DNA from 2 places in the Aerococcus loyolae genome. Region 1 is predicted to be linked to the other one. Evidence: predicted binding sites of a transcription regulator. Region 1 holds the regulator's gene; the other holds the start of a gene.

Region 1 (14,969 bases):
GACGGCCTTTTCTTTGAGGTAGAAGGAATAATTGCCTTTATAATATTCCATACTATGCCCGGTCATTTCATAGGTTTCATTAGTGACATGGTCTAAGAAATAACGGTCGTGGCTAACGATCAACAGGGCGCCAGGATAAGAAGGCAGGTAATCTTCTAGCCAGGTCAGGGTTTCGATGTCTAAGTGGTTGGTCGGTTCGTCGAGTATGAGAATATCGCGCTTTTCGAGGAGGACCTTGGCCAGGGCTAACCGGGTCCGTTGACCACCAGATAACTGATTAATGGGTTTGTCGTAATCTGACTCGGGGAATTGAAAGCCGTGGAGGACCATGCGAATTTCAGAATCATAACCGTAGGCATTGCTTTGGTTGACTTCTTCTTGTAATTGATCATAGCGTTTGAGGGCCTCTTGATAGGATGCTTCATCCTGGGCATCGGCCAAGTCTTGGGCGGCTTGTTCAGCATTATGGATGAGGGCGATGGATTCTTTAAAAACCGACCGCATTTCTTCATAAATCGTCCGTTGACTGTTTTCAATGGCGGCATGTTGGTCCATGTAGGCAATGGTCTTGCCCTTAGCCCGAGTCACTTGTCCTTGGTCAGGTTCTTCAATGCCGGCTAAGATTTTGAGTAGGGTGGATTTGCCGGTACCGTTTCGGCCGACTAGGGCGGTGCGACTATTATCTTGGATGGTCATTTGAACATCTTGGAAAAGAATATCGGAGCCAAAACGTCGCATGAGTTTTGATCCTTGTAATACAATCATTGGATCCTTTCCTCCTAAATCGTTTATTATTGTCTTCACTAGTGTATCATATTTTATCGGCAGATATTTTTTGACTTTGTGAACTTTCCCTTAGAAAGGGGCGGGATTATTCACAAAGTTTTAAAAATAATGAAAATTAGCCAAAAAGATTTATGTGATTTTTCACAAAGTTCTTTCCATTTTATGATTTAGGTGATAAAATGTATTTGATATCTTGTGAAAAGGAGTGGAAACATGAAGGAAATTCCACGTGCAACGGCTAGGCGGTTACCGCTTTATTACCGTTACTTGCATAATTTTAAGAATATGGGTAAGACACGGATTTCTTCCAGTGAACTCAGTGAGGCGATCAAAGTGGACAGCGCCACTATTCGCCGGGATTTCTCACATTTTGGTGCCCTAGGGAAGCGTGGTTATGGCTATGATGTTGAAGCTCTCTTAGACTTCTTTAGTCGCCAACTCTACCAAGACCGCCTCACCACGGTTGCTTTAATCGGAGTCGGTAATTTAGGGAACGCCTTATTAAATTATAACTTTAAACGGACCAATAATATCCGGATTGGGGCGGCCTTTGATATTAATCCTGAGATTGTAGGAACCGTCCATAGTGGGGTACCGGTTTACCCCATGAGTGAATTAAAGGAACGGATTCAAGAAATGGAAATTCTGATTGCCATTATGACCGTTCCGGAAAAGGTTGCCCAAGATACTGTGAGTGAATTAGGAGAAGCCGGTATTCAAGGCATCTTGAACTTTACTCCGGTGGTTTTAGATGTCCCTGAAGATATTCATGTTCAAAACGTGGATTTAGCCAATGAGCTGCAAACATTGATTTACTATATTGGTAACCGAAATGGCAACAATAAAAAGAAAAATTAGTAGAACTAGCAGAAGTTAGCAGGAGCCTGACAGAATGATCAGGCCTAACTTATGTTAGTCGCTTAGTAAAGCCCTCTTAATGGAGGGCTTTTTTTATGTCATTAATTTTTATAGAAGATCTTGTTTTTTTATATGAATGCTAATGATATGCATTCGTTCTGCTTTTAAATTTTGGTCGTTAAAGTATAAAGGGTCAAAAACGGCTAAGGCCGTTTTGTACTTTATTCGTAAGTCGCGGAGGCTCCAACGGCTAAAGCAGCACCGGCTCGAGCCAAGGTCTCTCGCCTAGCGAGCTTCAAAGTGAGAATGCGACAAAAGTCGTTAAGCTCTGAATCACTGGAGCAAAGGATGGAAGAGCCTTGTTAGAGGCTCGGCCAGCCTTTGTGAAGTGGAGTCAGAGCTGACTTTTGGAGCAGGTTTTGGCTAGTATGGCTAACGCCTACTAGCCATAATTCACATCGAGTCGGGTTCGTTCTAGCAGCTTTCGTGTCACTTCACAAGTTCCCACTGCAGTCTTGCAGACTGCTTTGGCGACTTGCTCCAGTGAACGAAAGCTAAGTGCTAGCCCTCACACCCTGATGCTTGCTTATTCATGGCTAACGACCCAATTCAAGCGCCACTACTGCTCAGAGCTATTTATCAAATAAAAAGATATTAAGACAATACTTATCATTAGTAAAAAATTAAAGAGTCAACATTTTAATCTTGTCCAGCCTTCGTTATTTGCAAGTAAAAATGATTTATAAATAATATTTTATACTTTTAAAGTGATAAAAAGAAAAAAGGTCAAAAAAAGTCAACGAATTACTTGATTTATATCTGGAAATGTTTTACTATAAATATTGTAAGTTAGCAGTCGGAGATGATGAGTGCTAACAAATCATTAAAAGTGTTATTAATTAGTATGTGAAATTTGGAGGGATATTTTAAATGTTAAAGCCGTTAAATGAACGTGTGATTATTCAAGTCCAAGAAGAGGAAGAAAAAACTGCTTCTGGCATCGTTTTACCATCTGCTGCTAAAGAAAAACCTCAAGTAGGTCAAGTGGTAGCCGTTGCTGATGCTACTGATGACTACACCCCTCAAGTTAAAGTGGGCGACCAAGTGATTTTTGAAAAATATGCAGTAAGCGAAATCCGCTATGAAGGGGAAGATTACCTCATTATTAAAGAAAAAGATCTAACTGCTGTAGTTGAATAATCATTGATTGAACTTCGACAATCAACATAAAAAATAATTGAATTCTCGATCATGCTTAGATTTAGAATAGGAGATAGATAGAATGGCCAAAGATATTAAATATTCAAGTGATGCAAGACAATCTTTAGTAGAAGGTATTGATAAATTAGCCAATACCGTGAAAGTGACCTTAGGGCCTAAGGGACGTAATGTTGTCCTAGAACGTAGCTATGGTTCTCCATTAATCACCAATGACGGGGTGACTATTGCTAAAGACGTTGAATTAGAAGATCACTTTGAAAATATGGGAGCTAAATTAGTTTCTGAAGTGGCTTCTAAGACCAATGATGTTGCTGGTGACGGGACAACTACCGCTACCATCTTAACTCAAGCCCTCGTCCATGAAGGTTTCAAAAACGTGACAGCAGGGGCAAATCCTGTGGGCATTCGTCGTGGAATGGATCAAGCTATCCGTAAGGCAGTAGAAGCTTTGAAAGAGATTTCTGTTCCAGTGAATGCTAAAGAATCCATTGCCAACGTTGCGGCAATTTCTTCTGGCGACCAAGAAGTCGGTCAATTAATTGCTGACGCTATGGAAAAAGTAGGCCAAGATGGTGTCATTACCATTGAAGAATCACAATCCATGGACACTGCCTTAGACGTTGTTGAAGGGATGCAATTTGACCGTGGTTACCTCTCCCAATACTTTGTAACCGACAATGATAAGATGGAAGCTGTTCTCGATGATCCTTACATCCTCCTCACTGATAAGAAGATTTCTAATATCCAAGATATCCTTCCATTATTAGAACAAATCGTACAACAAGGTAAATCCTTATTATTAGTGGCCGACGATGTTGAAGGTGAAGCACTTCCTACTTTAGTCTTGAACAAGATTCGTGGGACATTCAATGTCGTTGCTGTGAAGGCTCCTGGCTTTGGTGACCGTCGTAAAGAACAATTAGAAGACTTAGCTGTTCTTACCGGTGGGACAGTCATTACTGAAGACTTAGGTCTTGAATTGAAAGACACCAGCATTGATCAATTAGGTCAAGCTGCCCGTGTAACCATTACTAAAGACGATACCACCATTGTTGAAGGTAAGGGTAACAAGGAACAATTGGAACAACGTGTGGCTCATATCAGAAAACAAATTGAAGAAACTACTTCTGACTATGACCGTGAAAAATTACAAGAACGTCTTGCTAAATTAGCTGGCGGGGTTGCCGTTGTTCGTGTAGGTGCAGCCACAGAATCTGAACAAAAAGAACGTAAATTACGTATCGAAGATGCTTTAAACGCAACTCGTGCTGCGGTTGAAGAAGGTATCGTAGCTGGTGGTGGTACTGCATTCATGAATATCCAAGACAAGGTGAAAGAAGTTGTTGACTCCTTAGAAGGTGACGAACAAACTGGTGCAGACATCGTGGTTCGTGCCCTTGAAACCCCACTACGTCAAATCGCTGAAAATGCTGGTCTAGAAGGATCTGTTATTGTAGAACACATTCACGATAAAGACCAAGGTGTTGGTTACAACGCTGCTAGCGGTGAATGGGTAGACATGATTTCTGATGGTGTGGTTGACCCAACCAAGGTTTCACGTTCTGCTTTACAAAATGCAGGTTCAGTAGCTGGTTTGATTTTAACTACTGAAGCAGTTGTTGCTGACCATCCAGAAGAAAATGCAGGCAATGATGCAGCTGCAGGAGCAGGCGCACCAGGCATGTATTAATCCAAAAACTGAATAGGATAAAGATTGAAAAGCGGCTGGGACAAAGGTTCCTAGCCGTTTTTAATATCAACTATCTAAACAAAATGTGCTCCAGTCACAGGACGAACGTCCGATTCAGAAAATTCCAACGCACAGCTTTGACGCGCTTGTCACACTCTATTTTATTAAAAAAGTAAGCTCAGATTAAGGAGATTTTCCTCAGTCAGAGCTTACTTTTTCTCTTTATTGTTTTTACCAAATATTATCTAAGATTAAGGTTTGGGTCCGGTCAGGTCCCACTGACACTGTGGCAATGGGGGCCCCTACGATTTCACTGATGCGACGGACATAAGCTTTAGCGTTTTCGGGAAGTTGATCAAAGTCTTGACAGCTAGTTATGTCTTCTTCCCAGCCAGGTAAACTTTCATAGATAGGTTGACATTGAGCCAGGTAGCGCAAGTTAGCGGGGTAGGACTTGGATACTTGGCCATTAGGGGTTTGGTAGCCTACACAGACTTTAATTTCATCGAGGCCAGTTAAGACGTCTAAACAGTTCAAGGAAAGTTTGGTTAAACCAGAAACGCGGCGAGCATGGGCCGTCACCACTCCGTCGAACCAACCTACCCGGCGCGGACGACCCGTAGTAGTACCATATTCATGGCCAACTTCACGGATGCGGTCCCCAATCGCATCATGTAATTCGGTTGGGAAGGGACCGTCACCTACTCGAGAGGTATAGGCCTTCATGACTCCGATAACGGTATTGATTTTGCTTGGGCCAATCCCACAACCGACCGTAGCACCACCGGCAATAGGGTTAGAGGAAGTCACGAAGGGATAGGTTCCATGATCAATATCCAGTAAGACCCCTTGGGCTCCTTCAAAAAGAATATTTTCCCCTTGATCATAGGCATCATTCATCAATAAGGAAGTATCCGTGACATATTCTTTCAGTTCTTGGCCATATGCCAGATATTCTTGGTAGATGGTGTCGTAGTCTAAGGGCTCTTCGTCATATACCTTGGTTAAGAGTTCGTTCTTGATTTGAATTTGTATAGATAACTTTTCCGCAAAAGTTTCAGGATCGATGAGGTCAGCCATCCGGATACCATTACGAGCAATCTTATCCATATAGGCAGGACCAATCCCCTTTTGGGTGGTACCGATCTTGTTGTCGCCTTTACGTTCTTCATCCAAGCGGTCGATCAGTTGATGGTAGGGCAAGATCACTTGGGCCCGTTCAGAGATGCGGAGATTTTCACAAGAGATCCCTGCTTGGCGCAAATAGGCCAATTCTTCAAGTAAAGATTTAGGGTTAACAACCACGCCATTTCCGATCACACTCAGCTTATCTTCTGAAAAAATTCCTGAGGGAACGAGGTGGAGCTTAAAAGTTTGCTGGTTGAATTGGATCGTGTGGCCAGCATTATCTCCGCCTTGGTAACGGGCAATAATATCGGCTTGGCTACTGAGGTAATCGGTGATTTTTCCTTTTCCTTCGTCGCCCCATTGAGTACCTACAACAACAACTGATGGCATATGCGTTCTCCTTTATCTATTCGATCTTAATAATGTCTTCATCATGTTAGCTTGTGGCATAACACCCAAAATATTATACCGCAATTTTTTTTGAAGAAAACCTTTTTTTAGGTCATGACCTTTTTAATAATAAAAAAAGTCCTTGCCTGCCCTAAAAAAATAGCATACATTTATAAAGTACAGAGTGCGACGGATGCACCAAAGATCGATAACACTGGAGCTAAAGAGCAAAAATTCTTGAAAAGAATTTCTTGCACTTTAGTGAAGTGGAGATCGATCTGCATCCGGAGCACGTTTTTACAGAGTGTGACAAGCGCACTAAAGAGCAAGACCATTGGAAGAAAAAGGCGTAAAAATTCTCAGAGAGAATTTGTCGCCATTTTCTGAAATGGACGCTTGCTCTGCGCTTGGAGCAGATTTGAATAGAGTGCGACAAGCGCACCAGCAGGCAAGAAGCACAGGGCAGAGTGAACTGCCAGAAAAGGAGTCAAATTAGATGATTAATCGCTATACCCGTCCAGAAATGGGACAATTGTGGTCGGATGAAAACAAGTACCAATCGTGGTTGGAAGTAGAAATTTTAGCTGTTGAAGCTTGGGCCGAATTAGGAGAGATTCCCCAAGAGGATGCCCAAGCGATTCGTCAGCGGGCCAAGTTCGATGTCAACCGTATTTTAGCCATTGAAGCTGAGACCAAGCATGATGTGGTGGCTTTTACCCGCTGTGTTTCGGAGTCATTGGGCGAGGAGAAGAAGTGGGTCCATTATGGTCTGACCTCGACCGATGTGGTGGATACGGCTTACGGCTACCAATTAAAGCAAGTGAATGACCTCCTCCGCCAAGACTTAGACGATTTCTTAGCGATTCTTAAAAAACAAGCCCTCAAATATAAAAACACCCTCTGCATGGGGCGGACTCATGGGGTTCATGCGGAGCCGACTACTTTTGGTTTAAAAGTGGCTCGTTGGTATAGTGAATTTAAGCGCCATCGTGAACGTTTTGAACATGCGGCTAAGGGCGTTGAAGCAGGAAAAATTTCCGGTGCAGTAGGGACTTTTGCCAACGTGCCTACCCAAGTGGAGGCCTATGTTTGTGAGCATTTAGGGATTCGTGCCCAAGAGATTTCGACCCAAGTTCTCCCGCGTGACTTACATGCAGAATATATTTCAGTCTTAGCCTTAATTGCTACCGGAGTGGAAAATATGGCGACTGAAATCCGCCACTTACAAAAGTCCGAGGTCAGGGAAGTGGAAGAATACTTTGCTGCGGGGCAAAAGGGTTCTAGCGCCATGCCCCATAAGCGTAACCCGATCGGTAGTGAGAATGTTACTGGACTAGCCCGAGTGATTCGAGGGCATGTAGTGACTGCTATGGAAGATGTCAGTCTCTGGCATGAACGGGATATTTCCCATTCATCAGCCGAGCGGATTATTTTACCAGATACCACCATCTTAGTGGACTATATCCTTCATCGCTTCGGTAATATTCTAGCTAATCTGACGGTCTTTCCAGAAAACATGAAGCGGAATATGCAGGCTACCCATAATTTGATTTTCTCCCAACGGGTCCTATTAAAATTAATCGATGCAGGACTTTCTAGGGAGGCAGCTTATGATTTAGTCCAACCCCTCACCGCTAAATCATGGGACCAAGGCCTTGATTTTAAAGACTTAGTCGAAAATAATGCGGAAATTCGCCAGTCTCTTGACCAAGCAGCCATTGATGATGCCTTTGATCCGGCTTATCACTTGCGCCGGGTGGATGAAATTTATGCACGTTTGGGATTAGCTTAGTTGGTTATTCTTAAATGATCGCTTTCTCCTTCTCCGCTTACCCTCTAATATGCTGTTGAAAACGTTTACTATTTATAAGCAATATGAGATGATAGGACTATATCAAATCTTAAATAGACATATTGGAGGTAGGCTTATGCATATTACAAAAGATCACTATGTGTTCTCTATGGACAAAAACCATGAACCCATTGCTAAGGTAGCTAGCGGCCAACGCTTACAGGTTGATGTTTGGGATTGCTTCAAGGGCAGTGTCCAGGATGAAAAGGACTTAATTTCTGGGATTGACTTTAATGAAATTAATCCAGCCACTGGTCCGATTTATGTGGAAGGCGCTCAACCAGGCAATGTGCTGAAAGTGACTATTCACAGCATTGATTTAGATCCCCAAGGAGCTATTATGACTTCTCCAGGGCTCAACAAATATTTCTCCAAGGAAATTACTGAAGAAGAGACCGCCATCTGTAAGGTCAGCGAAGACCAAAAGACCTTTGACTATTACGGAGCAACTTTCCCTGTTCATAAGATGATTGGTGTGATCGGGACAGCACCCAAGGACGAAGCGGTGGCTACCGGATTGCCTGACTTACATGGTGGCAATATGGATAACAATCAAATTACCGAAGGCTCTGTGGTTTACCTGCCTGTGGAGGTCGAAGGGGCGCTTCTGGCTTTAGGTGACATGCATGCAGCCATGGGCGATGGTGAGATTTGGGGCAGTGGTGTTGAGATCGGTGGCTCGGTTGACTTAACTGTAGAAGTTCTCGAGTCCTTCCCTTGTCCAACGCCTTTTGTGGAAACTGACCAAGCTTATTATTCTTATGGCGTTGGCGAAGACTTTGAAACGGCAGTTGTCCAAGCTAATGACCGGATGGCAGAATTTATCATGGCTCAAACCGGCTTATCCTATAATAAAGTTGGCATGTTCATGACCTTTGCCGCTCATTTAGAATCTTGTCAGATTGTTAATCCCAATATTTCCATGCGCGTTCGGGTTGACAAGACCAGTTATGAAAAATTAAAAGATGTTAAAGAGTAAGCCTAAGTAAAAAAGGAGTCGCAGTGAGCGACTCCTTTTTAATTTGGCCTTCTTTAAGCATTTTCAAAAGTACCGTATTTAATGATTTCTTTGTTTTTAATCATTATTTCTGACATGGCAATCACGGTATCGATTGCTAAACTTTCTTCATCTAAGAGCAGGATATCCGCATCTCTTCCTACTTCTAACCGACCCTTGTGGTCAAGTTTTAGGATACGGGCAACGTTAGAGGTGACTGCGGGGAGGGCTTTTTCAAGGGCGATATTTTCTCTTTGAACCGCCTCTTGAATACCGATCAAGAGCGACTTAGCACTGCCCACACCAATACGGAGGAAGTTGCCCTCTTCATCGAAGCGAGGCAGACTTCCCTGTCCATCAGAACTCATGGTAATGCAGGATTCATCTAAGCCTTGGTCGAGGACCTGCTTGAGAACGGTTCTAAAAGGAATTTCCCCATCTTTTTCATAGGTCATATCGGGGTCTTCACTACCGGTAATATCGAAAGTCCCGCCGCGTTTGGCAAAGGCAATGGCTTCGTCAACCAGTTCCTGGCTCCGACCACAGTGGGTCGGCAGGAAGGTGGTGACCGGAATATCGGTTTCATCTAAGGCCTTAAAGAGGAATTCTAAGCGCCCCTTGTTGGGGCCCACGTGGCAGTTGACCACACCGGCCTTACCCGCTAGTAAACCCCCAGTCCGGGTATCGGCTGCGGCATGGGCAAATTGTTCAAAGGTAGGCGCTCCATTGCGGTGGTCGGAAATAGCAATTTCACCAATGCCAATCACTTTGTCAATGGCCATAATGTCTTTGATGATGGATCCGGTGAGGGTGGTTGCTGGGAGGCGGTAGTTCCCTACGTAGATATAGGTAGAGATGCCCTCTGCTTCTAAACCCCGGGCCTTAGCTAATAGGGCCATTTCATCGCGAGCGACCCCATCAGTTCCTAATAAGCCACAAGCGGTAGTTACCCCAGCTGTGGTTAGTTGGCTTAACTGGACTTCGGGTGTCCGATTTTGAAAACCATTCTCACCCCCGCCACCGAGGAGATGGAAGTGGCTATCAATGAAACCAGGGGTAGCGATTTTATCTTGACCGTCGATTACTTCAATGTCGACTGCATTACTATCAATAGTGATGTGGTCCTCAATGGCAATAATTTTGGAACTGTCCATTAAGATATCTTTAACCCCTAATTTTTCAGGGGCGTAAACAGTGACTTGTTTGATTAATTTCATACTTTCCCAACTTTCTAACTGTAACCGATACTAATGGCAATAATAATGGCAATGCTTCCTAAAACAAAGAGGAAACCCTGCATTTTAATTTGGAACTTAGCCCAATCAGCCCAATCGATCCGAGCCACTGCCAAGCAACCCACCAGGCTGGCAGAAACTGGGGTGAAGGCGTCCACAAAACCGGAGCCCAATTGGAAGGCCAAGACGGCAACTTGACGACTGACTCCGATAATATCCGCCAGTGGGGCCATAATCGGCATGGTGAGGGCGGCTTGACCAGAGTTGGAGGTCACCACTAGGTTGAAAAGTGATTGGAAGATGTACATGAACCAGGCACCCAGAACGTTAGGAATACCAGAGAGAAGGTTACCGACACCATAGAGAATGGTATTTAAGGCAGAGAAGGTCCCCGCGTCTGATCCTCCTAAGACCAGTAAGATCCCCTTGGCCATCCCTACCACTACAGCGGTAGGTGCCAGATCAGAGACCCCATCTTTAAAGGCGAAGGCAATGTCGTTAACAGTCATGTCATCAATTCTAAAGATGAGGGCGGTAATTCCTGACACTAAGCCCATAACAAAGAATTGGGAAGCTAATTCAGGAATAGAAAAACCTTGGCTCATCACACCCCAAACAATCCATACCAGGCCCAGTAACATTTCTAATAGGATAAGCTTGTGGCCCAGGGTAAATTCATGGCTGACGTCCTCTTGCTTGGCTAAATCGGTCCGGAAGTAGGCGTCTGATTCATAAGAGGCTGATAATTGTGGAGCCTTACGAATCCGCTTCGCGTAGATCATGGTAAAGCCACAGGAGAGGGTGGTAATAATTACCCACATGACAATCCGGAAGCCAGCCCCTGATAAGGCCGGTAGCCCCGCGATCCCTTGGGCAATAGCAATGGAGAAGGGACTCATCCAGGAACAAGCGTTACCAATCTGTGAAGCAGCAAAGGTAACAGTCACGGCCGTGATGGAGTCATAGCCTAGGGCAATCATAAAGGGAGCAATAATCATCACAAAGGGAATGACCTGTTCAGAGGCCCCAAAGGTTGCTCCGGCAAAGGAAAAGAGGAAGAAGAGTAGGGGAATGGCTAAGTGCTCCATCCCTTTGGCGCTATTGACAAAGGCATAAATCCCGGCATCAATAGCTCCGGTCCGCATAATAATTCCAAAAGAACCCCCAACGACTAAGAGGAGGGCCACAATCCCAATGGCGGAACCATAGCGGTCGCCAGTGACAATCCCTTCAAAGATATAGTTTAACACCCCAAAGCCATAGTGGTCCTGGGTTCCCCATAGGCCAGCGGTTTTATTTAAGTTTTTACTGGTGTCGTAGATACTATCTCCATACATGGCATAGAGTTCAGATTCTTCTAAGTCGATTTCTTCTAGTTCTCCCAGGGTCAAGGGTTCTGACTTTTCTAGAAGCTTGGATAAATCCTCCTGGTCAACTTCTAGCTCTTGCAATTTAGCGGGTTCTTGGACCAGGTCTTCCAAGTTGTCCCTTAAAACATCCTCCTTTAAGGGATGCATGTAACGGAAGGAATCTTGTTGGAGAACGGTCCGGGTTTGGGTTTCCCCGTTGGCTCCTTCATATTCCAAAACTTCGGTGGTATATTTACCAGCCGGAACGATGAATGTTAGTAACCAGGCCACGAGAACAATACCAAAAATAATGACGTAAGTGTGTGGCGTCTGGAAACGCTGTTTTTTCTCAGCGGTTTCATTCATTTTTCTCACTCCTTATTTTATATTTATAAGGTTATTGTACCATGATAGCGCTTTAGGTGATATGTCTGAAAATGAAATTCCTTTTAATTAATGAATAAGTTCATTATGTCATTTCTTCTTGCTTGAGTCTCTTGGGATTTTTTTAGATAATAAGAACGAGGTGATGATTATGGAGAACTATCGGAATTTTATCAATGGAGAATGGATAGCATCGTCAAGCCAAGAATTAATGCCAGTCATTAATCCGGCGACAGAAGAAGTCATCAATCATGTTCAAAAAAGTAATCAAGAGGATGTTGACCAAGCAGTGGCCGCGGCTAAGGCAGCTTTTCCAGCCTGGAATGCCTTAAGTGTGGACCAACGTTTAGCCTATTTGGAGAAAGTTTATGATGGTTTGAAGAAATATGCCGATCTCTTAGTTAAGACCACGGTATTAGAGTTAGGGGCCTCGGTCAATTTTGCTAAGGATAATCATATTCCTATGGCCATCAAAGAGATGCGTGAATATATGGATTCGGCCAAAGATTTTGACTTTGAAGAAGAAATCGATGGAGCGCGGGTTATTAAGGAAGGTTTCGGCGTGGTAGCTTGCATCACCCCTTGGAATTACCCCCTCAATCAAATCCAGCGTAAGGTCACCCCAGCCCTCATTGCCGGAAATACAGTAGTGGTTAAACCGGCTTCCAATACGCCCTTGACCGCCTTGGTCTATGCCAAAGTTTTTGAGGAAGCTGATCTTCCTCATGGCGTCTTTAACTTAGTCACTGGTTCCGGCAGCGAAGTCGGTGACTACCTGGCGGGGCACCCTGATGTGGCCGTGATTTCCTTTACGGGGTCTACTGAAGTCGGCCGCGGTCTCTATGAAAAGGCTGCACCTAACATTAAGAAATTAATTCTTGAATTAGGTGGCAAGTCGGTCATGCTCTACTTAGCCGGTGGGGATAAGGACTTAGCAGTTAAAAAGTCCATGGATTCGATTTTAAACAACCAGGGTCAAACCTGTTCCGCCTTTACTCGCTTATTAGTGCCTGAAGCTGAACTGGAAGAATTTAAGAAATTGATTGAATCTTATTATCAAGACCATGTCCATATTGGGATGCCTGGCGAAACAGAGACTATGGTAGGGCCGATGGTATCGGCTCAACAAAAAGAAACCGTCCTTGACTATATTCAAAAAGGAATTGACGAAGGCGCTGAGCTCTTTTTAGGTGGTCAAGATATTGATCATAGTGGTTTCTATGTCCAACCTACAGTCTTTACCCAGGTAGATAATCAAATGACCATTGCCCAAGAAGAAATTTTTGGCCCTGTCCTATGTGTATTGACCTATAAGGATGAAGAAGAGGCTCTTGCTATTGCTAATGACTCGGCTTATGGTCTATCCGGTTATGTGGTTGGGCCTAAGGAGAAAGCAGTGGCCATGGCTGAACAATTGCGGACAGGGAATGTCTTCGTTAACCATGCTTCTGGGTCTTCTAGGGCGCCATTTGGTGGTTATAAAGAATCCGGTCTCGGTCGGGAAAAAGGTCCCTACGGAATTGCTGACTACTTAGAAATTAAGACGATCTTCGTCTAAGGGCTTGCTTATTTTCCCCATTAGGGCTAAAATTTAAGAAAAAATAAAAATAAAGATTGACAATAAATAAATGTCCTTTATAATAACATTAATTTATGAAATCGATGAAGCAAATAAGTAATTAACTCACTCCTGCAAAGCGAGGAACGTTTGGTGTAAGGTTCCCAGGATGACTAATGAAACGTCTTGCTGAGATAGTTAGTCGAAGTTTTGAGATTAACTCGCAGATGTCTGCGTTACCAAACAGAGTTGTCAATAGTTAGTAAGCTATTCGCAAATTAGAGTGGTACCGTGGAAGAAGTCCGCCTCTTAGGAGGTGGGCTTTTTTTGTTGTTTATGAGCCATTCATTGATTGAAGTGATGTTTAGTTATTATAAAGGGAGGTATTTATATGTATCAATGCAAGAAAATGTTTAGTGCGCTGTGTTTGTTTGCTTTGACTCTTTTAATCTTACTTAGTCCAAGCAGTGTTTACGCAGAGGAAAACGAGGGTAAGCAAGTTGCCCAAGACGATCAACTACTTCAGGAAATTAAGGACCGCGGCGTACTTCGCTTTGGTACAGCGAGTGGCTATGCTCCCTTTGAGTTTACCGTCTTAGAAAATGGTCAAAACCGCCTAGTAGGGACGGACGTTTTCCTCGCCCAACAAATCGCTGATGATTTAGGGGTGAAATTAGAAGTTGTTGATATGGAATTTGGCTCTCTTATTCCAGCCATGGAAACCGGGTCTGTTGATATGATTATTTCTGGGATGTCCTATACCGAAGAGCGGGATAAGAAAGTCGATTTCTCTGATGTCTACCAGTCCGACCAGCAATATTTTGTGATTAGAAAGCAAGACCAAGATAAAATTAAAGATGTTTCTTACTTTGATCAAGGAGGCAAGATTGGGGTTTCCGATAACACCCTCCAAGATACCTTGGTGACCGAACGGGTTACCAGTGCTGAAAAGGTAGCCATGCGGAAGTCGGCTGATGCGGTCGCTGCCTTAATGGCTAACCAGGTGGATGCCGTACTCCTCGATGAGTCGGTAGCCAAGGCCTTTGCTGCTGAACATGGGGAACTGTTAGCTATTCCTTCTGGTTTAGATGTGAGTTCTGACGGTAAGTCGGTGGCTATCCCTAATAACCAGCCCACCTTCTTAGCAGAAATTAATAAAACGGTGAATGCCTGTGTGGAATCGGGACAAATGGATCAATGGATGGAAGAATCCTATGACTTGATCCGGCAAAGTCAAAAGTCGAACTGGTTGAGCTACTGGCCCTACTTCTATGATGGAATCAAAGTCACCCTGTTGATTTCAGTAGTGGCCGTTTTAGCTGGGATTATTTTGGGCTTGATCATCGTCTTGATGAGAATTTCAAACTTACCTGTCCTACCTCAACTGGCCAGCGCCTATGTTGAGTTTGTCCGGGGAACCCCTTTAATGGTCCAAGTTCTCTTTGTTTTCCTGAGTATCGGAGCCTTGTTCTCCTTATCTTCCCTACTATCAGGGATTATCGCAGTTTCCCTAAACGCTGC
Region 2 (14,969 bases), 1.0 Mb from region 1:
AGCGTTTAATTATGGCGGGCAAGATCTATAATGAAAAACAAGAACGGATTGACAAAGCCGGAGAAAAAATCCCCGTCGAATCAGTCTTAGAAAGAAAGGGCCATGAACTGCCCTATGTGTCTCGGGGTGGCTTTAAATTGGAAAAGGCCATCAAGAAATTTGGCTTAGATTTTACTGGTTTAAATGTCTTAGATATTGGTTCTTCTACTGGAGGTTTTACCGATGTGGCTCTGCAAAACGGAGCGGTCCATTCTTATGCCTTGGATGTGGGGACCAACCAACTGGATTGGAAGATCCGTAATGATGACCGGGTAACCGTGATGGAGCAGACTAATTTCCGTTACAGCCAACCGGAAGACTTTACTGAAGGCGTGCCTGATATTGCCGTGATTGATGTTTCCTTTATCTCCTTAAAACTCATCCTACCGCCACTTAAAGCCATCCTTAAAGACCAAGGCAAGGTGGTGGCCTTGATTAAGCCCCAATTTGAAGCGGGCAAGGATAAGGTAGGGAAGAAAGGCTTAGTCAGGGACGGAAAAATCCATGAAGAAGTCATTGATATGATCTTTCAAGCCGCGACTGAAATGGGCTATGATGTCTTAGACCTGACCTATTCCCCAATTACTGGCGGAACGGGAAATATCGAATTTCTAACCCTGCTCCAAAACCACCAAGAAGATCATCAGGGCGAAATTGCCGACCAAGTCAATAGCCAGGAAGTTGTCCAAGCTGCCCACCAACAATTTCATTAGAAAGGAAAAGGGGTCATGTTACAAAATATCGTCATTGAAAATTTTGCCATTATCGACCAAGTGACCATTGACTTTGATGAAGGCATGACGGTCCTTACCGGAGAAACGGGGGCAGGGAAGTCTATCATTATCGATGCTCTCGGGCTCTTAGCTGGTGGCCGGGGTTCAGTCGACTTTATCCGCTATGGGACAAAATCCTTAAAATTACGGGGGATTTTTTACTTACCTGATTTTTCCCAAGCAGGGCGGGATTTTCTCAAGGACCAAGAGATTCCCTTTGAAGATGATCAATTATTAATTACCCGGACCTTAGACCAAAAGGGGCGCAATACCATCAAGGTGAATGGCGTGCCCTTAACGGTCTCTCTGCTCAAGGAATTGGGCGATTATTTACTGGAAATCCATGGGCAAAACGAACACCAAAGCCTACTTGACCCTAAAAACCACCTGGACCTCTTAGACCAATATGCCGGTAAGCGGATTGTCCAAGAAAAGGAAGACTATGAAAAAGACTATCAAAACTACCGCCAGGCTAAAAAAGCTATCAAAGACTTTGCCTTAAATGAGCAAGAGGTGGCCCAACGTCTGGATTTATTGAAGTTTCAACTCAATGAAATTGAACTGGCCCAATTGGTCGAGGGTGAGGACGAAGAATTAACCGAAGAGCGGCAAAAGCTGCAAAGCTATCAAAATATTGTTGCTTCCCTAGGTCAAGCGCTCAATGCTTTGTCAGAAGGGGAAGGCAATGCGGTGGACTTACTGAGTGAGTCCAGCCAGGCTTTAGGACAAATTGAAGACTTGGATAGTGATTATAAGGCCTATTATGAACAAGCCCAATCCGCCTACTACAGTGTCCAGGAACTGGCTTACAGTATTCGCGATAACTTGGACGCTTTATCTTATGACCCTAGACGCTTGGACCAGATTGAAGAACGGTTAGCCACGATTGACCAATTGAAGCATAAGTATGGCAAGTCGATTGCTGAAATCTTAGCTTATTATCAAGAGGCCCAAAAGGACTATCAAGACTTACAAGACCGGGAAAACCACCAAGAAGAATTAGAGGCTGACTTTAAGCAGGCAAAGCAAGCCATTGCCAAGTCTGCCAAGGCCCTCCATCAAAAGCGCCTGACAGTGGCAGAAGAATTGGAAGCAGCCATTGAAGAACAGCTGGCCGACTTATATATGAAAAACACCCGCTTTGCGGTTGACTTTAAACAAAGAAAAAGCTTTGCCGCTTCTGGAGCGGATGAAGTGACCTTCTATATTCAAACCAACCCCGGCGAACCCTTACGCCCCCTACATAAAATTGCCAGTGGCGGAGAGCTTTCGCGGATTATCTTAGCTATTAAGGCCATTTTGCAGGCTAGTCGACCCACTTCCACGGTGGTCTTTGACGAAGTGGACACTGGGGTGAGTGGACGGGTGGCCCAAGCCATTGCTAACAAGATGTTTGAGATTGCCTTATCAGCCCAAGTCCTGTGTATTTCCCATCTTTCCCAAGTGGCTGCCATGGCTGACCAGCAATTACATATCGCTAAAGTCAGTGATAAAGACCAGACCCAAACTCAAGTGAGCCGCTTGAATGAAGAGGAACGAATTGGTGAGATTGGCCACATGACGACTGGTGAAATTATGACTGAAGCCAGTCGCCGAGCTGCCCAAGACCAGTTGAAACAGGCCCAAGACTATCGTCAACAAAGAAGGCAAGATATTCATGAAGACTAAGCTAATTTGTATTGGTGGTCCTACCGCCGTAGGTAAAACCGCCCTAAGTATTGAATTGGCCAAGCATTTCCAGGGTCAGGTCATTAATGGTGACGCCATGCAAGTTTACCAGGGCTTAGATATCGGTACCGCCAAGGCGACCCTAGATGAGCGACAAGGGATTCCCCATCATTTGCTCGATATCAGGTCAGTTGATCAGCCTTATACGGTGGCTGACTTTAAGCGGGATGCTGAATCGGCGGTTGGAGAAATCGAAGCTGACCAAGATTTGCCCATTTTAGTCGGGGGAACGGGGCTCTATCTGGAGTCCTTTCTCTTTGACCTTTCTTTAGGAGGCCAGGTTGAACCTCGGCCAGACTTTAGACAGCAAATGGAAAACTTTGCAGCCAGTCACGGTAACCAAGCCCTCCACCAAAAACTAGAGGATTTAGATCCCCAAGCCGCGGAAAAGATCCATCCTAATAATGTGAAGCGGGTGATCCGCGCCCTAGAGGTAGGGACCTTTTCTGATCAGCTCTTCTCCCAAGCCAAGGAAACTCATGATGACCATCACAGTCCCTATGACTATTACTTCATCGGCCTCCACTGTGACCGCCAGCGTTTGTATGAGCGCATTAACCACAGGGTAGATGTGATGGTCGACCAAGGTTTGCTCCAAGAAGCCCAGTGGCTCTTAGACCAAGACCTAGATCCTAAAAGCCAAAGCTTACAATCCATCGGCTACAAGGAAGTCTTTCCCTATTTAAGGGGGGAAGAGGACTTAGATACTAGCCTCAACCGTCTAAAACGAAATTCGAGACGCTATGCTAAACGGCAGTTAACCTGGCTGAAGAACCGCATGGACCTAGTTCACTGGTATAATCTAGTTGAAGAAGAGGATAGCTTAGCTACTGTGATTAGTGATGTGGCAGCTTTCCTAGAAGAATAGAGTCTGAAAGGAGGTTTCTATGCAAGAAAATGTATTAATAATCGGTTTACAACTCCCTCAAACCACAGACCTGCGTTTCACTATGCAAATGGATGAATTAGCAGCTTTAGTAGAAACAGCGGGTGGCCAAGTGGTCAGCCGGCAAAGTCAGAAACGCGACCAAGAAGATGCCCGTTACTTGATCGGGAGCGGTAAAGTTCGAGAAATTCATGATCTAAGCCAAGAGCTAGACATTGACTTGGTGATTTTTTACCAACAATTGTCCCCTTCACAAAACCGCAACCTACAAGAGGCTATTGATTGTCCCGTCATTGACCGGGTCCAATTAATCTTAGACATTTTTGCCAGCCGGGCAACGTCTAAGGAAGGAAAGTTGCAGGTAGCCTTGGCCCAGAATGAATACCTCTTACCCCGACTAGCTGGGATGGGGACGGTCTTATCTCGGCTGGGTGGTGGAATCGGTACCCGGGGACCAGGGGAGACCAAGTTGGAACAAGACCGCCGTGTTCTTCGTAATGAAATTCAAAAAATCCGCCATGAGTTAAAAGAAGTGGAGAAACAAAGAGAGTTAACCCGGGAACGTCGGCAGAAGTCAGGTCTATTTAAAATCGGCCTCTTAGGCTATACCAATGCCGGGAAGTCGACCTTGATCAATGCCTTAACTGACGCCCAAACCTACCAGGCTGACCAACTTTTCGCTACCTTAACCCCTTTAACGCGAAAATTTAGTCTGACCAACCATTTTGAAATTACCCTGACAGATACGGTTGGTTTTATCCAAGATCTGCCACCCATGATTATCGATGCCTTCCATTCAACCCTGGAAGAGAGTCGCAATGTGGACTTATTGATGATTGTTGTAGATGCCTCTTCAGCCTTTGCCTTAGAACAGGAAGCTGTGGTCAACCAATTATTGGAAGACTTGGATATGCAAGACCTGCCCAAGCTCTATATCTATAATAAGCGTGACCAGGTGGAGTCGGACCAAGAAGTTCTTACCCCGTCCAGCCCTCATCTCTTGATGTCGGCTCAGGATAGCCAAGATATTGAAGCCTTACGTCAGGCCATTATTGACCAGGTGAAGACGATCTATCAACCCTTTGCGGTTCAAGTCGCTCCTCAAGCAGCTAATGAATGGCTGGGTTATCAAAACCGTTTCTATATTGAAAAATTTGAATTCGATAAGGAAAGCGAATCTTATCAGATTATGGGTTATAAGCCTGACTACCTTCCGCTTCCTAAAACAGAGTAAAAGAAAAGAGTCTGGGACAAAAGCCTCAAAACAAAAAGGGTTAAGAAGTTAGTTTTCACTAATTTCTTAACCCTTTTACTTAAAATTAGGTATTAAAAAAGCACCCTGTTATAATATTAGTAACCACACTAAAGATTAAGGGGTGCTTCTTATGTACATACAATATAACATGAATCAAACAACACTTCCACTAGAATTATCTGCATGTATCGATCCAGATCATATTGTATTTTCAATCTATAATTTTATTGAATCTCTGGATGAAAAATACTTTGAAAGCTTCAGTACGCAGGACGGCCGTCCTGCCTATCATCCAAAGCCTTTAATCATGGCACTTCTATATGCTTATAGTAAAGGCGTATTTAGCGGAAGAAAAATAGAGGAACTGATGGTTGAAAATTTACCCATGCAGTGGCTAGTCGCTCAACAAGTTATTAGCTATCGAACGATTAATCGCTTCCGTTCTTCAGAAAATTGCAGATCTTTATTAGAAAATCTATTCGTTGAGTTTACCACTCAGTTAAAGTTAGAGAAATTAATTCATTTAGAAAATTGCTTTATCGATGGAACTAAAATTGAAGCGAATGCCAATAAATATTCTTTTGTTTGGAAAAAGGCAACTGAAAAATATGCAGAACGATTAAAAGTGACCTCACGTGAATATTACTTTAATGAAATTCAACCGATGGTTGATGCTGGCATCCAATATGATGAAAATTTAGATCTAGAAGAAACGATGCTTCAAGAGATATCTAAAGTGCTTAAGGAAGAAATCGATAAACTCACTGAAGATATTGAGGAAACTCCTGTAAAAGGGCCAGATCAACGTAAACAACAACGCCGTCGTTTGAAAAAACATTACCGTAAAGTGAGTCAAGATTTTCTACCTCGCAAACAAAAGTATGCCAAACAGTTTGAAACATTTAACGGAAGAAATAGCTATTCAAAAACAGATCCTGATGCTACGTTCATGCGAATGAAAGATGACCATATGATGAATGGGCAATTGAAAGCGGGATATAATATCCAAGTAGCGACTGAAAACCAATTTGTCCTTCATTATGATATTTTCCACAATCCGACGGATACGCGGACTTTACAACCCTTTGTTGAAAGTTTTCCTAATTCCCCGAAATGCATTGTAGCTGATGCTGGTTATGGTAGCGAAGAAAACCTTACTTATTTAGATAACCATAAAATTAACCATTTGATTAAATACAATCGGTTTGATAAAGAGCAGAAAAAGAAACATAAAAAATCAGCTAAAAATATGGATAATTGGAGTTACGATAAGCAAAGTAATACTTTCACACATCCTGATGGCACGGTTTATTTCTTTAGTCATCTCCAAAAACGAAAAAATAAAATGAGTGGTTATATTTCTGAAATTCAGGTTTATAAGCCTTTGGATCCAGAAAATGCGCCGCAAAAGGCGCTTTACTATAATAAAAACTATCAGGAATTAAAGAATATAGAAACACAGAAGCTTTTATCTGAAGAAGGATCTAGGCTCTTTTCCAAACGGAAAATTGACGTTGAACCAGTTTTTGGCCAGATAAAGGCTATTTTAGGGTTCACTCGATTTAACCTCAGAGGGAAAACAAAGGTTAAAACTGATGTTGGATTGGCCTTCATGGCCAATAATTTGAAAAAATATAGCAAAATAAAAGCAAGAAAATAAGAGAATCTACAAATCACGCTTAAGTAATTTGTAGATTCTCTTTTTTTATAGTCCGTAGACTTTTGTCCCAGACTCTTTTAACTTGCTTGAGTGTTCTATTATATGCACTCACTTATCTCGAGAGCGAGATTCGAACTCGCGACCCACGGTTTAGAAGACCGTTGCTCTATCCAGCTGAGCTACCCCGAGAAGTAACAACTCTTATATTCTACTCAATTCAAGCGGATTTTGTCAAGCTTTTATGCTAATATAGGTGTTTAAATGCTAAAACCGATCTAATTAAAGAGAAAAATTAATTTCATTGATATACTTATCCAAAATAATTATTAAATGATAAAAGGAATATTATATTATTAATTTATATTAGGAATTTAAGATTAATATATGAAATTTACTTCATAAATCTTGTATATTAACAATATCTTTGTCATACTAAATATATTTATGTTTAAAGGGAGACTTATATGAGAAAGGTAGAAGCTATTTATCCTATTGTTAAAACGTTTTTTAATGATGTAACTTTTAATGATAATGGATATATTTTTACTGTTGCCTACCCTAAATTACTAAAAAATAATAAATATTTTGAAGAAACTTTTTTCAAATTTATCGTAATGTTATGCTTCTCTTTATTAATGAGGGGTATCTTTTTATTAACAAGAATGATCCATTAGATAGAGATTGGAAAATTATGTTGCCAGATGCTGTTAGTGGGGAGTATAGGAAAGCAAAAATTATAAAGAAAATGATAAGTGTAAGACATGTGTATGAAATAAGAATGGATACGGCTTATCAACATTTAAGAGTTTTATTTTTCCCTTGTGATAATCAATCTTTAGAGAAAGATCCTAATTTAATATTTTGCTATTCCTATATCAAAGAAAAAGGGAGAAGTGATCCGACTCAGCCGTTAACTGAATATACTCAAAGGCTACGTGACCACGTGTATGATATTAATAATAATGAAATTATTATAGGAGAGGAGTTTACGATATGATAAATAATGGTATTTCAACTATTAAGAATAGTGAACAATATCCGCTATCGGAAAAAATACTAGATTTGAGATATTCCTATGGTTTAAGTTTAGATGAAATGAATCAAATTCTAGGTATGACTGATTCTGAATATGCTCAATTTGAATTTTGTAATACTTCTATTCCTGTATCGCGTTATGAAGAGGTAATTGACACTATTCAAGATTATATAGATAATCACTTAACTGAACAAAATAATATTGCCAATGATGAAATAGATATGAATTTTGTAATTAGTAATGAATCTTTTACTAATAATGTACAATATAACTTTACATTGAAAGGCAAGAATAATATAAACATTGATAAACTTCTTGGAGGAAAAGAATGTCTCAGTTTAGCCGTTTAAGAATTATAAACAATAGAGTGACTGAATTCACAATTAATAATTATTTTATAGAACCTAATACAGAGATTAATGTAGAAATGACTACAAAATTTTTGGGAAATGATGACCAATCCGATATCGTTACTTTAGAAATGGTTATCGTATTATCAGAAAAAGAATCCGATAATGAAAATGACTTATATCTTCATTTGCGTTAAGAAACGGATTTTGATTGTTCTTCATTAGAAGGCGATAAGGACCAAATTATTAATGAATATGGTATTAATAAGATTAGTATTGCCTTTCCTTATATTAGGTCTTATATAACATCTGTAACAGCTTTGGGTGGAGCAAATCCAGTAACCATTCCAATTATGAATATAATGAGTATTTTCAGTAATGAAGAATAAATTAAATAATACTTTTTACGAACGCTTGTTTAAAGCGTTTTTTATTTTGTTTGAAATTTTATTGATTAAAACATTCTTTTGAAAATAAATTACCAGCGAAATTCTGTTATTTTCTTCACAAGAATAGTATACTTAGGATGTAAATGTAAGCGTATTCTTACGCTGACCTATAAATAAGCGATAAAGGAAGGAGATAGAAAATGTTAGTGAATGAACAAACGACCTATGCAGCGGAATATGATGTGGTTGTCCTCGGCTTTGGTGGAGCAGGAGCAACAGCGGCGCGTTTTGCTAGTGATGCGGGAGCTAAGGTGCTCTTAGTCGATTCCGCTCCTAATGGCCATGAAGGGGGCAACACTCGCTATTGTGCCCAATTGATTGGTTCAGCTGATAATAGGGAAGCTATGCACAAATATTATGATGAACTGATGGCGGGTATGGATTTAGACGAAGAAGTTAAATCAACCTATATTGATGGCTTGGTTAATATGGAAGACTATGTCCGTGACTATTTAGAAGTCGAACCTTATAGTATTAAAGATCATTTTGATAAGTTCCCGCTTGAATCAGCGGTTTATGAATATCCCGAATTTGATGGCGTGGAAACCTATAACTTCCTTACAGTTCATGAGGGAATCTTTGACGCTGCCTTGTGGAAGGTTTTGCGGCAAAAGGTTGTGGATCGGGCGGATTCTATTGATGTTTGGTTCGAATCTCCCGCCAAACACCTCCTCCAAGATCCTGATACTCGGGCGATTCTTGGGGTACAAGTCGAACGCCAAGGCCAAACCGTTAATATTGCAGCTAAGAGCGGGGTTGTTTTAGCCCTTGGTGGTTTTGAAAATAATCCGCAAATGATTAAAGACTACCTCAACGAAAGTCGTCTGGCTCCCTTAGGTGGACTATATAACCAAGGTCATGGGGTAACTATGGCACTTGAAGTCGGAGCTGACCTCTGGCATATGGCTAACTATGAATCCTTGGGCATGTATCACGGGACTGCCTTTGATGTACCAGCTGGAGAAAGAGCTACTCTACACGCCTTTGGCACCCAACCCTTAACTCACGGCAGTATCCTAGTCATTGGGGACGATGGATCTCGTTACTTCAAAGAAGATGAGTCTAACCGCCACGGCCATATCTATAACCACGGGATTTGGCGGGTGCCTCAAGGACAAGAGAGACCTTATATTATTTTCGACCATAAGAAATATGAAGAACTCACCCGGGAAGATGGCCGTTTTGTCGACTATGCCAAAGCAGCAGGTAAGGCTGACAGCCTGGCTGAATTAGCTCAAGAGTTAGACCTTGATAGCCAAGTCTTAGAAGCTACAGTTGAAGACTTCAATCATTTTGCTGAGGTAGGGAAGGACTATGCCTATGGTCGAACAGCGGATGCTATGACCGCTTTTGATGAGGAAGGGCCATATTATGCTATCCCGATTGTCCAAACCATGTTAAATACTCAGGGGGGACCGCGCCGGAATGCCAAGGCGGAAATTTTAGATAGCCATGGTCAAGTCATTCCAAAACTTTATGGAGCCGGCGAACTCGGTGGGATTACTCCGGGCATGTACCAAGGCGGGATGAACATCGCTGAATGTCTGATCTTTGGTAAGATTGCAGGTGAAAACGCCGCTCAAGCAAAAGATGAAGCAAAAACTGAGTTAAAAGGAGCAGGAGAAACGCAGAGTGCTAACCTCCAAAGTGACTTAGAAAAGACACCTGCCACTAAAGACCTCCAATTAAAAGATAACCAATACCTGGGATCTAGCCATTCAGGGATGGGAGATGAACTAAATGTGCTGGTGTCCCTTGATGGGGATAAGTTAAGAGAGATTACTGTCCTAAATCACAATGAAAGTGAACAACAAGGCCACGAGGTCTTTTCAGAACTGCCTCAAGCCATGATTGCTGCTAATTCGACTGATGTCGATGGTATTTCTGGAGCTACCTTAAGTTCCAATGCCCTTAAAGAAGCGGTAGCAGATGCCATTGCTAAGAGTAAAGCATAAATCATTTAAGAATATTAATAATTAAATTTATATTGACAAAATAAAGGCCTGGTCTGACGCTGGGCCTTTATTTAATTTATTTGTCCAATAAGACTCTTTTATTTGGCTAAATGATAACGTTTTTATAATAATTTTATATGTTATTGCAAAAAAGTTGTGTTATTATGAAAATTGATAAATAGGCCTATTTTTCAGGCCTTATTTGGAATGTTCATATATCGTAATCAGTTAATAAAAAACTTTAAAAACAACTTTTAAGGAAAGAGGTAAATTGCAATATCAAGTGCATATTTATTTTAAAAAATCCCAGTGTCATGCCAAATAACTAAAAAGCTGATAAAGTCAATAATTCTTGGCCCGTTTTTCTCTAGCTTAAAGTGCTTGATTATCATTTAGAGATTCAGGGTGGGGCTGTCAAGGTGGAGAGCGAAGCGGACCTTGACTGGCCCACACTGAATCTCTATGCTTTGTTAAGCACTTTAGCCTGCTTCTTTAAGCGTTTCCTGAAGTTTCGCAACTTCTAGGTTATAACAGTCGTTAGGGGTTTGATAATCTAAGACCTTTCTAAAGCGATTATTTATTGTATTCGTATAGTGTGCGAGTTCCTGGTATGTCAGCTTTTTAAAGCTTGTCCCTTTGGGCAAGAATTCTCTTAACATGCGATTATGTCTCTCATTACTGCCTTTTTCCCAAGCTGAATAGGCATGGGCGAAAAAGACTTCCAAATCCTTCAGAGCATACTCAAGCTGAGATAGTTTAGAAAATTCACTGCCGTTATCGGTCGTTAAGGTTTTAAAACACGCTTGACCCTCTTTAAGAATCACCTTTTTAACCGATTTTACAATGGAATCTGCATCCCACTTCCAAGTCTTCTTGGTGAGGAATTTTCGCGTTTTCCGTTCAACTAGAGTAATAAGACATGGCTCTCCTTTAGTCTTCTTTCCTATCACGAGGTCAAGCTCCCAGTGACCAAATTCTTCTCTTGAAAGGACGTCTGGGCATCGCTGATCAATGCTTTTTCCAAATACCTTTTTATTCGTCCCACGCGGTTCACTAGGTTGTTTTCTTGGACGAATCCTTGTTTTCATAGGAAGATCAATATTCCTCACATTTAATAAACCAAGATTGATATATTTATACATGGTTTTGGTGCAAGGAACTCTTTCTAAAGGGTGTTTTCTGCGGTAATCATGAATAAACGTATCAACACTGAAAATACGGTCTTCTTTAGGTGTCAGTAAGGCTTCCTCAAAGGCTTTAATGAAGTTAGATTTTCCATACAAAGCGCCTCTGGCTTTAGAATTTGACCGATTATCTTTATAAACACGCGAGCCAGTTTCTGCAAGATAGACATCAACGTAGGTATGATCATAGTTCATTTGACGTGTTTTTCCACGTTTTAGTTCACGAGATATGGTGCATTGATTGACGCCAACGGCGTCAGCAATCTCTTTCTGTTTATGTCCTTCTTGGTGCATTGCTTGGATAATTCCGCGTTTTTCTGCAGAAAGGTGTGTATATGATCTAGGTTTCGTGTTAGAATGTTTCATAGCCAGTGAGTGCTCCTTTACTTGGGTTTAGACGCTTTTAAGTATAGAGCATCACTGGTTTTTTGTCGTCCTTTTCTCTATGCACTTCATTTTACAATTTACCTTTTAAGGAAAGAAAGTATATGACAGATAATTTTGATAATAATAGAAGATCTCATCGTGACCAACCGTCTACTCGTGAAGACTATCGGGCACAAGCTGACAGACCGAAGAGAAGACGGATTTGGCCCTGGGTTTTAGGTGTCCTAGTAATTCTTCTCTGCATCGGTGGCTGGATAGCTTTTAAAGCTTACAGTGATGTCAGAGAGACCTCGGAACAAATGTACCAAGCGGCCGATTATAAGTCCAAACGGAATGGCCAAGTCGACTTAAGCCAAGGCAATCAGGCCTTTTCGGTACTGTTAATGGGGATTGATACGGGTTCTCTGGGACGAACCGAACAAGGTCGGTCCGATACCATGATGGTGATGACGGTTAATCCCAAGACGGAACAGACCAGCTTGCTTTCCATTCCTCGGGATACCTATACCACCATCCTTCCTAATGGCAATAAAGACAAGATCAACCATGCCTATGCTTATGGAGGTCCAGCAGGGGCAGTGGAAACCGTGCAAAACCTGCTGGATATTCCGATTGACTATTATGTCTCTGTCAACATGCAGGGTTTGGAAGATATGATTAATGTCCTAGGCGGGGTGACGGTAACACCACCGATCAGTTTTAATGAAGACGGTCACCAATTTGTCCAAGGACAGGCGACCACTTTAAATGGTGAAGCCGCTCTAGCCTATGTCCGCAACCGCTATGATGATCCAGAAGGGGACTATGGTCGTCAAGCCCGCCAACGTCAAGTCATCCTGGCCTGTCTCAAGGAAGCAGCTTCTCTGTCCTCGCTGCCTAACTACCAAGAAATCTTAAACACTATTGGTAGTAGCGTTCAAACTAATATGGCCTTTTCTGATATGAAGGACCTCTTCACCAATTACCGGGGAGCAGCCAATACTATTAATCAGGCCCAATTGAAGGGCTCAGGACAAATGATTGATGGCGTCTACTATGAAATGATTCCGGAAGGAAATATCAATCAGGCTTCCCAAGCCTTAAAACAGGAACTCAATCTCTAACACTCTCATATGAAGTAACTAACAAAATAGCGCTCTAATCAAGCGCTATTTCCATGCATAAAGCAATAAATTAGGAAAGGTCGTGTTGATTAGCGATGGAAGAAGAAATTAGTTTATTAGATCTCTGGCAGATTATCAAAGAACACTTCTATGTAATTTTTATTAGTAGTTTGGTAGGACTGCTCCTAGCAGCGGCTTATGCCTTCATCTTAGCGACGCCTATCTATCAATCTTCTACCGAGATCTTAGTTAACCAAAGTGATAATAAGAGTCAAACCAATACCCTCAACCAGGACATTAACGCTTCCCTGCAATTAATTAATACTTATTCTGATGTTATTCGAAATGAAGTCGTTTTAAGTCCAGTGATTGACCAACTCAATCTACAAGAAAATCCCGACCAACTTCGGGAAAAAATTTCAGTGGAAAGTAAGAATAATTCCCAGGTCTTCTCCATTATTGTAAAGGATCCTAATCCCGAACAAGCGGCTACCATCGCTAACACCACGGCAGACATCTTCCAAAAGGCTATCCGTAAAATGATGAATATCGATAATGTCTCAATCATCTCTAAGGCTCAAGCCAGTCAGGCACCGGTTTCGCCACGTAAGGCTTTAGCTCTCTTAATTGGTCTAGTTCTAGGAATGGGCGTGGGTCTCGTGATTGCCTTCATTCATGAACTCACCGATAACACCGTCAAGGACGTGGACTTCTTGACTAAGGAAATTGGCTGGAACATGTTAGGCCGGGTCAGTGAATTGTCTGAAAATGACTTGAAAGTTACCCACCAGGCTAACGAATTACAACAAATTTACCACCCTGACCAAGACCGTGGTCAGCGGCAACGTGAACGTGTTTAAGGAGGTTAACCATGTTTGGTAGAAAGAAAAAAACAGAAATCAAGAAGCCAGCCGACCGTCCCGGTTTGGTGGTGGTTGATAATCCCACTTCAGCCATGGCCGAACAATTCCGGACTATCCGGACCAATATCCAGTTCTCCATGCTAGATAAGGAATTAAAGACCTTCAATATCACTTCACCAGGTCCCTCATCAGGGAAATCCTTCTTAGCTGCTAATATTGCGGCTGCCTTTGCTAGTGATGATAAACGGGTTCTCTTATTGGACGCTGATATGCGTAAACCGACTGTCCATAAGACCTTTGGCGTTCCTAACGATAGAGGGCTAACCAATCTCTTGACCGATAACCGCCTAGAGATCCACCAAGTGATTAAGAAGTCTTACGTGCCTAACTTGTTCTACTTAACTTGTGGAGCGATTCCGCCTAATCCGTCCGAACTCCTAGCTTCGAAACGGATGCAAGGCTTAATGGAACAATTGCGTAATATCTTTGAAATCATTGTCTTGGACTGCCCACCAGTTCTGGCAGCCACTGATGCACAAGTGGTATCAGCTCGGGTAGACGGCACGGTAGTGGTGGTGCCTTATGGTCAATGTACTAAGGATGAAGTTAAAGAAAGCCAAGCCCTCTTAGACAAGGTCAACACCAATGTCCTAGGTGTGATCATGAACCGAACTGAAAGAACCGAAGATTACTATTACTACTACGAGGAAGAATAAAGCAAGAAGGAGTCAAGCCCTGTGATTGATTTACACTGCCATATTCTAATGGGCATGGATGATGGCCCCAAGCGGATTGAAGATTCGCTGGCCTTGGCACGGCAAGCTGAAGACCAGGGGGTAACGCACATCGTCTGCACTCCCCATCACATGAATAGGTCCTGGATCAATCCCAGACTCCAGGTAGTTCAAGCAGTTGATAATTTTCAAAGTTGCTTAGACCAAGAGGGGATCAATATCACCCTCTTTCCTGGTCAAGAACTCCGCCTACATGGGGAAATCCTAGAAAACATTAAAAAGGGTGAGATTTGCTTCTACGATGAATTTGGCAAGTATCTTTTGATTGAGTTTCCTACTGGTGGGGTGCCTCAGTACACCGACCAGGTCTTCTATGAACTGGGAATTTATGGCATCCGGCCGGTAATCGCCCATCCGGAACGCAATAAGGCCATTCAAAAAAATCCCGAGATCCTAAAAGATTTGGTGGAAAAAGGAGCCTTAGGTCAAGTCACGGCAGCTTCTTTGAATGGCAAACTAGGCCGGCAAGTCAAGCGGCTATCTTTAGATTTAATTGAAGCTAATTTA

The links. The regulator Rex, encoded in region 1, represses fermentation and respiration genes when NADH is low (regulators of the CRP and FNR family bind a similar motif). The targets are predictions, from matches to a motif close to TTGTGAANTANTTCACAA.
Region 2: the regulator Rex is predicted to act here: its motif matches at 8,220-8,237, upstream of CJ190_RS05635 (FAD-binding protein).

Annotation. Positions count from the first base shown of each region.
Region 1 covers NZ_CP126958.1:226,025-240,993, forward strand. The annotation lists gene CJ190_RS01035 (ABC-F family ATP-binding cassette domain-containing protein) at 1-765, opposite strand, end outside; gene CJ190_RS01040 (redox-sensing transcriptional repressor Rex) at 1,000-1,644, shown strand; gene CJ190_RS01045 (co-chaperone GroES) at 2,575-2,844, shown strand; gene groL (chaperonin GroEL) at 2,927-4,555, shown strand; gene CJ190_RS01055 (adenylosuccinate synthase) at 4,787-6,073, opposite strand; gene purB (adenylosuccinate lyase) at 6,570-7,865, shown strand; gene CJ190_RS01065 (acetamidase/formamidase family protein) at 8,002-8,904, shown strand; gene iadA (beta-aspartyl-peptidase) at 8,958-10,139, opposite strand; gene yfcC (putative basic amino acid antiporter YfcC) at 10,154-11,881, opposite strand; gene CJ190_RS01080 (aldehyde dehydrogenase family protein) at 12,042-13,448, shown strand; T-box leader at 13,544-13,761, shown strand; gene CJ190_RS01085 (ABC transporter substrate-binding protein/permease) at 13,840-14,969, shown strand, end outside.
Region 2 covers NZ_CP126958.1:1,239,482-1,254,450, reverse strand. The annotation lists gene CJ190_RS05680 (TlyA family RNA methyltransferase) at 1-752, shown strand, start outside; gene recN (DNA repair protein RecN) at 768-2,480, shown strand; gene miaA (tRNA (adenosine(37)-N6)-dimethylallyltransferase MiaA) at 2,470-3,408, shown strand; gene hflX (GTPase HflX) at 3,428-4,660, shown strand; gene CJ190_RS05660 (IS1182 family transposase) at 4,812-6,341, shown strand; tRNA gene CJ190_RS05655 (tRNA-Arg) at 6,457-6,530, opposite strand; gene CJ190_RS05650 (hypothetical protein) at 7,033-7,338, shown strand; gene CJ190_RS05645 (hypothetical protein) at 7,335-7,727, shown strand; gene CJ190_RS05640 (hypothetical protein) at 7,706-7,924, shown strand; gene CJ190_RS05635 (FAD-binding protein) at 8,317-10,131, shown strand; gene CJ190_RS05630 (IS30 family transposase) at 10,611-11,681, opposite strand; gene CJ190_RS05625 (LCP family glycopolymer transferase) at 11,804-12,805, shown strand; gene CJ190_RS05620 (YveK family protein) at 12,901-13,665, shown strand; gene CJ190_RS05615 (CpsD/CapB family tyrosine-protein kinase) at 13,677-14,384, shown strand; gene CJ190_RS05610 (tyrosine-protein phosphatase) at 14,406-14,969, shown strand, end outside.